3 regions of the Klebsiella sp. WOUb02 genome follow, and region 3 is predicted to be linked to each of the others. Evidence: predicted binding sites of a transcription regulator. Region 3 holds the regulator's gene; each other region holds the start of a gene.
What was found. Region 3 encodes CRP, which controls carbon source genes, mostly activating them, when cyclic AMP is high. Its sites were predicted from a motif close to ATGTGANNNNNNTCACAT; they were not measured.

Region 1: a site for CRP is predicted at 1,948-1,965, ahead of ABOC21_RS22435 (glycine dehydrogenase). Genes of this name have one in related genera too.
Region 2: a site for CRP is predicted at 1,806-1,823, ahead of focA (formate transporter FocA). Genes of this name have one in related genera too.

The regions. Positions count from the first base shown of each region.
Region 1 is NZ_CP170110.1:3,197,246-3,200,521, forward strand. It holds gene ABOC21_RS22420 (DUF4311 domain-containing protein) at 1-759, opposite strand, end outside; gene ABOC21_RS22425 (DUF4312 family protein) at 781-1,080, opposite strand; gene ABOC21_RS22430 (SFCGS family glycine-rich protein) at 1,083-1,445, opposite strand; gene ABOC21_RS22435 (glycine dehydrogenase) at 1,457-1,795, opposite strand; gene cybC (cytochrome b562) at 2,096-2,485, opposite strand; partial or broken gene pmbA (metalloprotease PmbA) at 2,597-3,276, opposite strand, start outside.
Region 2 is NZ_CP170110.1:1,918,426-1,921,701, forward strand. It holds gene ycaO (30S ribosomal protein S12 methylthiotransferase accessory factor YcaO) at 1-1,499, shown strand, start outside; gene focA (formate transporter FocA) at 1,883-2,740, shown strand; gene pflB (formate C-acetyltransferase) at 2,792-3,276, shown strand, end outside.
Region 3 is NZ_CP170110.1:4,194,663-4,197,938, reverse strand. It holds gene ABOC21_RS27370 (phosphoribulokinase) at 1-477, shown strand, start outside; gene ABOC21_RS27365 (OsmC family protein) at 533-937, opposite strand; gene crp (cAMP-activated global transcriptional regulator CRP) at 1,244-1,876, shown strand; gene ABOC21_RS27355 (YccS/YhfK family putative transporter) at 1,929-3,276, shown strand, end outside.

The DNA.
Region 1 (3,276 bases), 1.0 Mb from region 3:
ATTGTGAATCAGATCCAGCCAGTTCGGTACGCCCAGATGGAAGGATTGCAGGGTCTTAATATCGAAGCCGCGGAAGAAGGCGCTCAGCACGAACAGTGCGACAATAGCGGACATCATCACTTTAGTGACGCGGTGCCAGCCGCTCTCTTCAACGCCCTTACCGATCAGGATGCCCAGCACCAGACCCGGAACGGCGTTACCCATAATCAGCTGCGCCGCGCCGCCGAAAATGGTGGCCCAGAAGCCCGATTTCTTCCCGGCATCGATGGCCGCCAGCCAGAAGATCACCGGCATAACCGTATTAACCAGCAGGTTAGCCGCCGGGACCAGCACCTTAACGGCGGTGACCTGCAGCGCTTCCGGCACGGAAGAGGCGGTCAGGTTAAGGAAGGAGACCACGAACATGCCGATAACGCCGCAGGCAATCGCCATCTTCTTCGGATCGTGCAGCGTCTCGCCGACGTTGCGGTTTTTCAGCATCAGCGCGGCGGCGCCCCAGTTAGGAATGATGCGGTGATCGACGTCCTGGGTGAAGGAGCCCGCTGCGACGGAAGAAGCCCAGGCGTTAAAGAAGAAGCCGAGGCCAAAGGAGAAGTGGGAAGCCGGATCGCCTTCGCAGGAGTTCAGCTCGCCCAACGTACGAAATGCGCCCATCCCTTGCGTGGTGGGCGCATGAAACATACGTGCCGCTCCGGCGCCCACGCCGACGCCGACCAGGCCGCCGATAATGAGCGATTTTATTAAAATTATCAGGAACATAGTTTAACCCTATGGTGAGAATCAGGTTTGCGTGACGAAATCCACTTTATCGAGATTAATGGCGGTCACGTTGACGGTGACGTTCAGCTCCACGCTGTAGGTCCGTCGTTCACGGCGCAAAAAGAAGAATAAAAACGCTTCTTTGCGCACCGCTTCACGCGCATGAACAACCTCCACATCCTGTGGCTCAATACGCAGTAAAATGTGCGGCGAGGTTTTCATCACCGCCGCCTGCACGTGGTTGAGGGCATCGGCGAACGCCCGAGTTTTGCTCTCGCCTTTGCCCGTAACGCTCACCGTGGTGGTGAATTGCTCTTTCATGCTCAGACGCCGTATTTCTTTTTCCAGGCTTCGACCAGGCGCTCGCCCAGCTCTTCTTTATCCATAAAACCGAAGCCCAGAACGTTGTAGCCTTCGTTGATGGCGGTGACGCCTTCATCAACGGAACGCATGCCGTATTTCGCTTTGTAGCCGTGCTTGTTTTGCGCGGTGATGGCGCCTGCGCCGCCGCTGCCGCAGAAGGAGATGCCGAAGGTGGCGTTTTCTGCTTTCATCACGTCGCCCAGCTTCATATCAGCGGCAACGCCCGGAACCACGACTGCACGAGCTCCGGCTTTTTCCGCGCCAGCGGCAACTTTCTGTCCTTTACCCAGGCGATCGCCGATGACTAAGGTGATTTGTTCCATTTTTTAGCTCCTTACAGGTTTTCTTTTGCGACTTCGAAGTGGACGGACAGCAGCCAGGACTCTTCCTCTGGCAGGTTGCCGAATTGCGCGACCACTTCGCGGGCCAGCGTCATTGAATCTTCTGAAATTTCTTCAAACAGGCTGGCATCCACTTCCGGCAGCGGCTCGCCGCTAATTGACCGGTGGGCCATAGCCCGCACGTGGGAGGTCAGCATCTGCTCCTGAACGGCGTTGGGGATGATGTTACGGCGACCTAGCAGGGTATAAACCTGCTGCAGCATCTTCTCGGCCAGCTGCTCGGTTTGCGTTGCCTGCTCCCCTACGTCGTGTGTTACCGCTCCGTTATTCATTTGTCTTACCCCGTTGATGTCTCTGGGGATAAAACTAACGCCGGGGGAGAGGAGTTTGTAGCGAGTTGTTTTCCACTTCGAAGTGGAAAGGCCGCCGGAAGATGCGATCCATTGCACAGAATTGGCGTAAATTTGCCATTTTCGGCAAAACAGCGTGATGAGGGTCACAAGATAGCCGCTGAACCGGCGAGCGGAAGCGGCCGAACCGGCGGCTGAAGAGAGCGGCGAAATGTGACAGGGATTGGGTTTTAGCGCAGACGAAGTGCAGGAGGTACCGGCTGATACCTCCTGGAAAAGAACTTAACGGTACTTCTGGTGGTAGGTATTACGGGTAGTTTTGAACTCTTCCGCGGCGGCCTGCGCCTCTTTGACCTTGCCTTCATTGGCCAGCTTCAGGGCGCCGTCAATCTGGCCAATCAGAATATCGAGGCCGTGGCGGTAGTCCTTCATCTCCGCGCTGTCCGCGGCTTTGCCTTCCAGCTTCGGCGGGGTCTCTTTCTGCGCATCGACGGCGGCGTCGCGCATCTTCGTCAGCGCCGCTTTTTGCTCACCGGCATCAGAGGTCTTCTGCACCACCTGCAGATTTTGCGCAAGGGTGTCCATATCCTCACCCAGATCGGCGGCAAACGCCGATGCGGAACCCATCGCCAGGGCTGAAACAGCCAGCACTGCTAACAGTTTTTTACGCATTGCTCACTTCCTTTTTTATTATTTAAGCACAAGGAAAAGGCGCCACCTGGGCGCCCTTACATACCCGTTATTCCTCAGGCCGTAGCCTGAACAATCCGGTATAACACGCCATTATTGCCCGGCGATTTTCATCTCTGGCAGCAGCACGGAACCACACTGGATGTTGCTGCGCATTTCGATATCGTCGGCGACGGTCACGATATTACGCCACATATCTTGCAGATTTCCGGCGATGGTGATTTCGCTTACCGGATACTGAATTTCGCCATTCTCAACCCAGAATCCGGATGCGCCGCGCGAGTAATCGCCGGTAACGCCACTGACACCCTGCCCCATCAGTTCGGTGACGACAAGCCCGGTGCCCATCTCTTTAAGCAACTTTGCAAAACTCAGGCCGCGGCCGTTGATTCGCCAGTTGTGAATGCCGCCCGCGTGGCCGGTGCTCTTCATGCCCAGCTTGCGCGCCGAGTAGTTGGTCAGCAGCCACTGCGTCAGAATACCGTCCTTAACGATGTCGCGCCGCTCCGTACGCACGCCTTCGCTGTCGAACGGCGTTGACGCCAGCCCTTTCAGCAGGTGCGGATGCTCCTCAATGGTCAGCCAGTCCGGCAGGATCCGGGTGCCAAGCGCGTCAAGCAGGAAGGTCGATTTGCGGTACACCGCGCCGCCGGCAATCGCCCCGACCAGGTGACCAAACAGCCCGGTCGCCACTTCATTGGCAAAAATCACCGGCGCCTTCATGGTCGAGAGCTTGCGCGGCGCCAGGCGCGAGAGGGTGCGGCGGGCGCACT
Region 2 (3,276 bases), 2.0 Mb from region 3:
ACTTCTGGTTAGGCGAAACCATCGCCAACGGGCCGTTTGTTCACTATCCAAACGAAAAATGGTTCCCGCTGACCGAAGATGACGAAGTGCCGCAGGGGCTGCTCGATCCGCGCCTGCGCGCCTTCTACGATCCTGACGATCAGCTGACCGCCAGCATGCTGGTCGATCTGCAGTCCGGTAATGACGATCGCGGCGTTTGTGGCCTGCCGTTCACCCGCCAGTCCGACGGCGAAACGGTCTATATTCCGATGAATATCGTTGGCAACCTGTACGTCTCTAACGGGATGTCCGCGGGCAACACCGCCAACGAAGCGCGCGTTCAGGGGCTGTCGGAAGTCTTTGAGCGTCATATCAAGAACCGCATCATTGCGGAAAGCATCAGCCTGCCGGAAATCCCTGCCGAGGTGATGGCCCGCTATCCGGGCGTGGTGGAGTCGATTAATAAGCTGGAAGCGGAAGGTTTCCCGATTTTTGCCTACGACGGCTCGCTGGGCGGCAAGTATCCGGTGATCTGCGTAGTGCTTTTTAACCCGGAAAACGGCACCTGCTTCGCCTCCTTCGGCGCGCATCCTGACTTCGGCGTCGCGCTGGAGCGCACCGTCACCGAACTGCTGCAGGGCCGCAGCCTGAAGGATCTCGACGTCTTCACGCCGCCCACCTTCGATGACGAAGAAGTGGCCGAACACGCCAACCTTGAAACCCACTTTATCGATTCCAGCGGCCTGATCTCCTGGGATATGTTCAAACAGGATGCCGACTATCCGTTCGTTGACTGGAACTTCTCCGGTACCACGGAAGAGGAGTTCGCCACCCTGATGGCCATCTTTAAACAAGAAGATAAAGAGGTCTACATCGCCGATTACGAGCACCTGAGCGTCTATGCCTGCCGGATTATCGTCCCGGGGATGTCGGATATCTATCCGGCAGAAGACCTGTGGCTGGCGAACAACAGCATGGGCAGCCATCTGCGCGAAACGCTCCTCTCTCTGCCGGGCAGCGAATGGGAGAAAGAGGACTATCTGGCGCTGATTGAGCAGCTGGACGATGAAGGTAACGACGACTTTACCCGCGTTCGCGAGCTGCTGGGCCTGGCAACGGGCAAAGACAACGGCTGGTATACGCTGCGCATTGGCGAACTGAAAGCGATGCTGGCGCTGGCCGGCGGCGATCTGGAGCAGGCGCTGATCTGGACGGAGTGGACCATTGAGTTCAATGCGTCAATCTTCAGCGCCGAGCGCGCGAACTACTACCGCTGCCTGCAAACGCTGCTGCTGCTAAGCCAGGAAGAAGAACGTCAGCCGCTGCAGTATCTGAACGCCTTTGTCCGCATGTACGGCGCAGACGCGGTGGAAGCCGCCAGCGCTGCGCTAAGCGGCGAAGCGCCGTTCTACGGCCTGCAGGCCGTCGATAGCGATCTGCGCGCGTTCCCGGCCCATCAGTCCTTACTGGCAGCCTATGAGAAGCTGCAGCGCGCTAAAGCGGCCTACTGGGCGAAATAGCCCTCAGCGCCGTCGGAAGTGTCCCATCACGGAGTCGTTTACGGCTCCGTTTTTTTATATTTAATTCACGGGGCCAATAACTTGTAGTTGCAAAGTTAATTTACGGTGAAATTTGATCGCACAGCACTTTGGAGATGTTAATTTTAATAAAAATACCCCATTTTAATTAACCGTTACTCTGGCCCCAAAATGAAAAAAATCAACATAATTTGTAAATATTAAAATTTATTTTTTAATTAAAAAACATACAGTTACAACCAATTACCCCAAAAACCATACGTTAAACGGGCTTATAGTTCCGGTGGGATATGATCTACATCAATTTCCCTTCTATAATGCTTTGTTAGTATCTCACCGCCGACTTATATAAAGAGAGAGTTAGTGTGAAAGCTGACAACCCTTTTGATCTTTTACTCCCCGCAGCGATGGCGAAAGTCGCCGAAGAAGCGGGTGTCTATAAAGCGACAAAGCACCCGATGAAGACCTTTTATCTGGCGATTACCGCTGGCGTCTTTATCTCCATTGCTTTTGTCTTCTACATCACCGCGACGACCGGTACTGCCGCGATGCCTTTCGGTATTGCCAAGTTTATCGGCGGGATCTGCTTTTCATTGGGCTTGATTCTGTGCGTCATCTGCGGTGCTGACCTGTTTACCTCCACCGTGCTTATCGTCGTGGCGAAAGCCAGCGGACGAATTACCTGGGGTCAACTGGCGCGAAACTGGCTCAACGTCTATGTTGGTAACCTGATAGGCGCACTGCTGTTCGTCTTACTGATGTGGCTGTCGGGTGAATATATGACCGCCAACGGCGGCTGGGGACTCAACGTCCTGCAAACCGCTGACCACAAAATGCATCATACTTTTATTGAAGCCGTCAGCCTGGGTATCCTGGCGAACCTGATGGTCTGCCTCGCGGTGTGGATGAGCTACTCCGGCCGCAGCCTGATGGACAAAGCAATGATTATGGTTCTCCCCGTAGCCATGTTTGTCGCCAGCGGCTTCGAGCACAGTATCGCTAACATGTTTATGATCCCGATGGGTATCGTAATCCGCGACTTTGCAAGCCCGGAATTCTGGACCGCCGTTGGTTCAACTCCGGAAAGTTTCTCTCACCTGACCATCATGAACTTCATCACTGATAACCTGATTCCGGTAACTATCGGGAACATTATTGGCGGTGGTCTGCTGGTTGGGCTGACATACTGGGTCATTTACCTGCGTGGCGACGACCATCACTAAGGGTTGTTTCAGGCAGTAAATAAAAAATCCACTTAAGAAGGTAGGTGTTACATGTCCGAGCTTAATGAAAAGTTAGCCACAGCCTGGGAAGGTTTTGCGAAAGGTGACTGGCAGAACGAAGTCAACGTCCGTGACTTTATCCAGAAAAACTACACCCCGTACGAAGGTGATGAGTCCTTCCTGGCTGGCGCAACTGACGCGACCACCAAGCTGTGGGACAACGTAATGGAAGGCGTTAAACAGGAAAACCGCACTCACGCGCCTGTTGATTTTGACACTTCCCTTGCATCCACCATCACTTCTCACGACGCAGGCTACATCGAGAAAGCGCTCGAGAAAATCGTTGGTCTGCAGACTGAAGCTCCGCTGAAACGTGCGATTATCCCGTTCGGCGGCATTAAAATGGTTGAAGGTTCTTGCAAAGCGTACGATCGCGAGCTGGACCCGATGCTGAAAAAAATCTTCACCGAGTACCGTAAAACTCACAACCAGGGCGTTTTTGACGTTTACACCAAAGACATCCTGAACTGCCGTAA
Region 3 (3,276 bases):
CTGCACGGCGGCGTTGTCACTCCGCAGCACAACGTGGCGCACAACGTCGATCTGCTGGTGGGCGTCGTGCCTATCGTCAACCTGGAGTGGATTCAGAAGCTGATCCGCGACACCAGCGAACGCGGGCATTCCCGCGAGGCGGTGATGGATTCGGTCGTCCGTTCGATGGAGGATTATATTAACTTCATCACCCCGCAGTTCTCGCGCACCCATATCAACTTCCAGCGGGTCCCCACCGTTGATACGTCGAACCCCTTCGCCGCCAAAGGCATTCCCTCGCTGGATGAAAGCTTTGTGGTGATCCACTTCCGCAATCTGCAGGATATCGACTTCCCGTGGCTGCTGGCGATGCTGCAAGGGTCGTTTATCTCGCATATCAACACGCTGGTGGTGCCGGGCGGCAAAATGGGGCTGGCGATGGAGCTGATCATGGCGCCGCTGGTTGAACGGCTGATGGCGGGGAAAAAGATCGGTTAAGCCGTTAGCAACCCCGGCGGCGACGCAAACCGGGGCGACGGGCTGGTCATTCGGCTTAGCCCGCAATAACCTCGTACGAATGCGTGATATTTACCGCTTTTTGCAGCATCAGCGCCACCGAGCAGTATTTTTCCGCCGACAGGTCCACCGCCCGCGAAACGGCCGCATCCTTCAGCTCGCGGCCGGTGACGATAAAATGCAGGTTGATGTGGGTAAACAGGCGCGGCGCCTCTTCCCGACGCTCAGAGGTCAGCTTCACCTCACAGTTGGTCACATCATGGCGTCCTTTCTGCAAAATTGAGACCACGTCGATGGCGCTGCAGCCGCCGGCGGCCATCAGCACCATTTCCATCGGGCTCGGCGCTTTATCCCCGGAGTTGCCGTCCATCAAAATCTGGTGGCCGGAAGCCGACTCACCAATGAAGGTTAACCCTTCGACCCATTTCACACGAGCTTGCATAAAACTTAACTCCAAGGTTGCAATTTTCCTGACAGATTACGCGCACATAACAAATCTGGCAACGGAAGGCGACCTGCATCATGCTGAAGCGAGACACCAGGAGACATGCGGCAAAAGCTATGCTAAAACAGTCAGGATGCTACAGTATTACATTGATGTACTGCATGTATGCAGAGGAATTCACATTACAGGCTGCAGAAAAATCACCAGCCAGCTTCCCAGGCATAGGGAAACAATACGATTGCATGCCCGGATGCCGTGTAGTGTCGGCACCCGGAGATAGCTTATAACAGAGGATAACCGCGCATGGTGCTTGGCAAACCGCAAACAGACCCTACCCTCGAATGGTTCTTGTCTCATTGCCACATTCATAAGTACCCATCTAAAAGCACGCTGATCCACCAGGGTGAAAAAGCAGAAACGTTGTACTACATCGTCAAAGGCTCTGTGGCTGTGCTCATCAAGGATGAAGAAGGTAAAGAGATGATTCTCTCTTACCTCAACCAGGGCGATTTCATCGGTGAATTAGGCTTGTTTGAAGAAGGCCAGGAGCGTAGCGCCTGGGTACGTGCGAAAACCGCATGTGAAGTGGCCGAAATCTCCTATAAAAAATTCCGTCAGCTGATCCAGGTTAACCCGGACATCCTGATGCGTCTCTCATCGCAGATGGCCCGCCGTCTGCAGGTTACCTCTGAGAAAGTCGGTAACCTTGCCTTCCTTGACGTCACCGGCCGTATCGCCCAGACGTTGCTGAACCTGGCAAAACAGCCTGACGCCATGACTCACCCGGACGGTATGCAAATCAAAATTACCCGTCAGGAAATCGGTCAGATCGTCGGCTGCTCGCGTGAAACCGTTGGCCGTATTCTGAAGATGCTGGAAGATCAAAATCTGATCTCCGCCCACGGTAAAACTATCGTCGTCTACGGCACGCGTTAAGCTGATAAAACGGCGTATTGCTCCCGCAATACGCCGTTTCTGTTTTCCCTCTATGTGGCGCAGGCTGATTTACCACCCGGAAGTCAACTACGCACTGCGGCAAACGCTGGTGCTGTGTCTGCCGGTCGCAATTGGCCTCCTTCTCGGTCATCTGCAGCAGGGCCTGCTGTTCTCGCTGGTTCCCGCATGCTGCAACGTCGCCGGTCTTGATACGCCGCATAAACGTTTCTTTAAACGCCTGATTATTGGCGGCTCGCTTTTTGCCGGCTGCAGCCTGATCGTTCAGCTCCTTCTCCAGCATGATATCCCGCTCCCTTTAATTCTCAGCGGCCTGACCCTGCTCCTTGGCGTCACGGCGGAAATCAGCTCGCTGCACGCGAGGCTGCTGCCCGCCTCGCTGATTGCCGCCATCTTTACCCTGAGCCTCGCCGGCAATATGCCGGTCTGGGAGCCGCTGCTGATCTACGCGCTCGGCACGCTGTGGTACGGGCTATTCAACTGGTTCTGGTTTTGGCTATGGCGCGAGCAGCCGCTGCGCGAATCGCTCAGCCTGCTCTACCGGGAGCTGGCCAACTACTGTGAAGCCAAATACAGCCTGCTGACCCAGCATATCGACCCGGCAACCTCGCTGCCTCCTCTGCTGACCCGCCAGCAAAAGGTCGTCGATCTGATCACCCTGTGCTACCAGCAGATGCATATGCTGGCGGCCAATCAGCGTAACGATCATAAGCGCCTGCTGCGGGCGTTTCAGATTGCCCTCGATCTCCAGGAGCACATTTCCGTCAGCCTGCATCAGCCGGAAGAGGTGCAGAAGCTGGTCGAACGCAGCCACGCTGAAGCGGTAATCCGCTGGAATGCGCAAACCGTCGCGGCGCGGCTGAGGGTACTGGCGGACGACATCCTGTACCACCGCTATCCGCAGCGCTTTAACATGGATAAGCAGATCGGCGCGCTGGAGAAGATTGCCTCGCAGCACCCCGACAACCCAGTCGGGCAGTTCTGCGCATGGCACTTCGGCCGCCTTGCCCGGGTGCTACGCACCCAGCGGCCGCTGTACGCGCGTAACCTAATGGCCGATAAGGAGCGGCGCCTGCCGCTGCTGCCTGCGCTAAAAAGCTATCTCTCTTATAAATCGCCGGCTTTGCGCAGCGCCGCCCGCATCTGCGTGATGCTCACCGCCGCAAGCCTGATGGGTAGCGCGCTAAATCTTCCCAAACCCTACTGGATCCTGATGACGGTGCTCTTCGTTACCCAGAACGGCTACGGCGCGACGCGGGTCCGCATCGTCCACCGGGCGGCAGGGACCCTTGCCGGCCTGGTGATTGCCGGACTGACGCTGCACTTCCACGTCCCGGAGGGCTATACGCTGACCGCGATGCTGATTATCACGCTATTGAGCT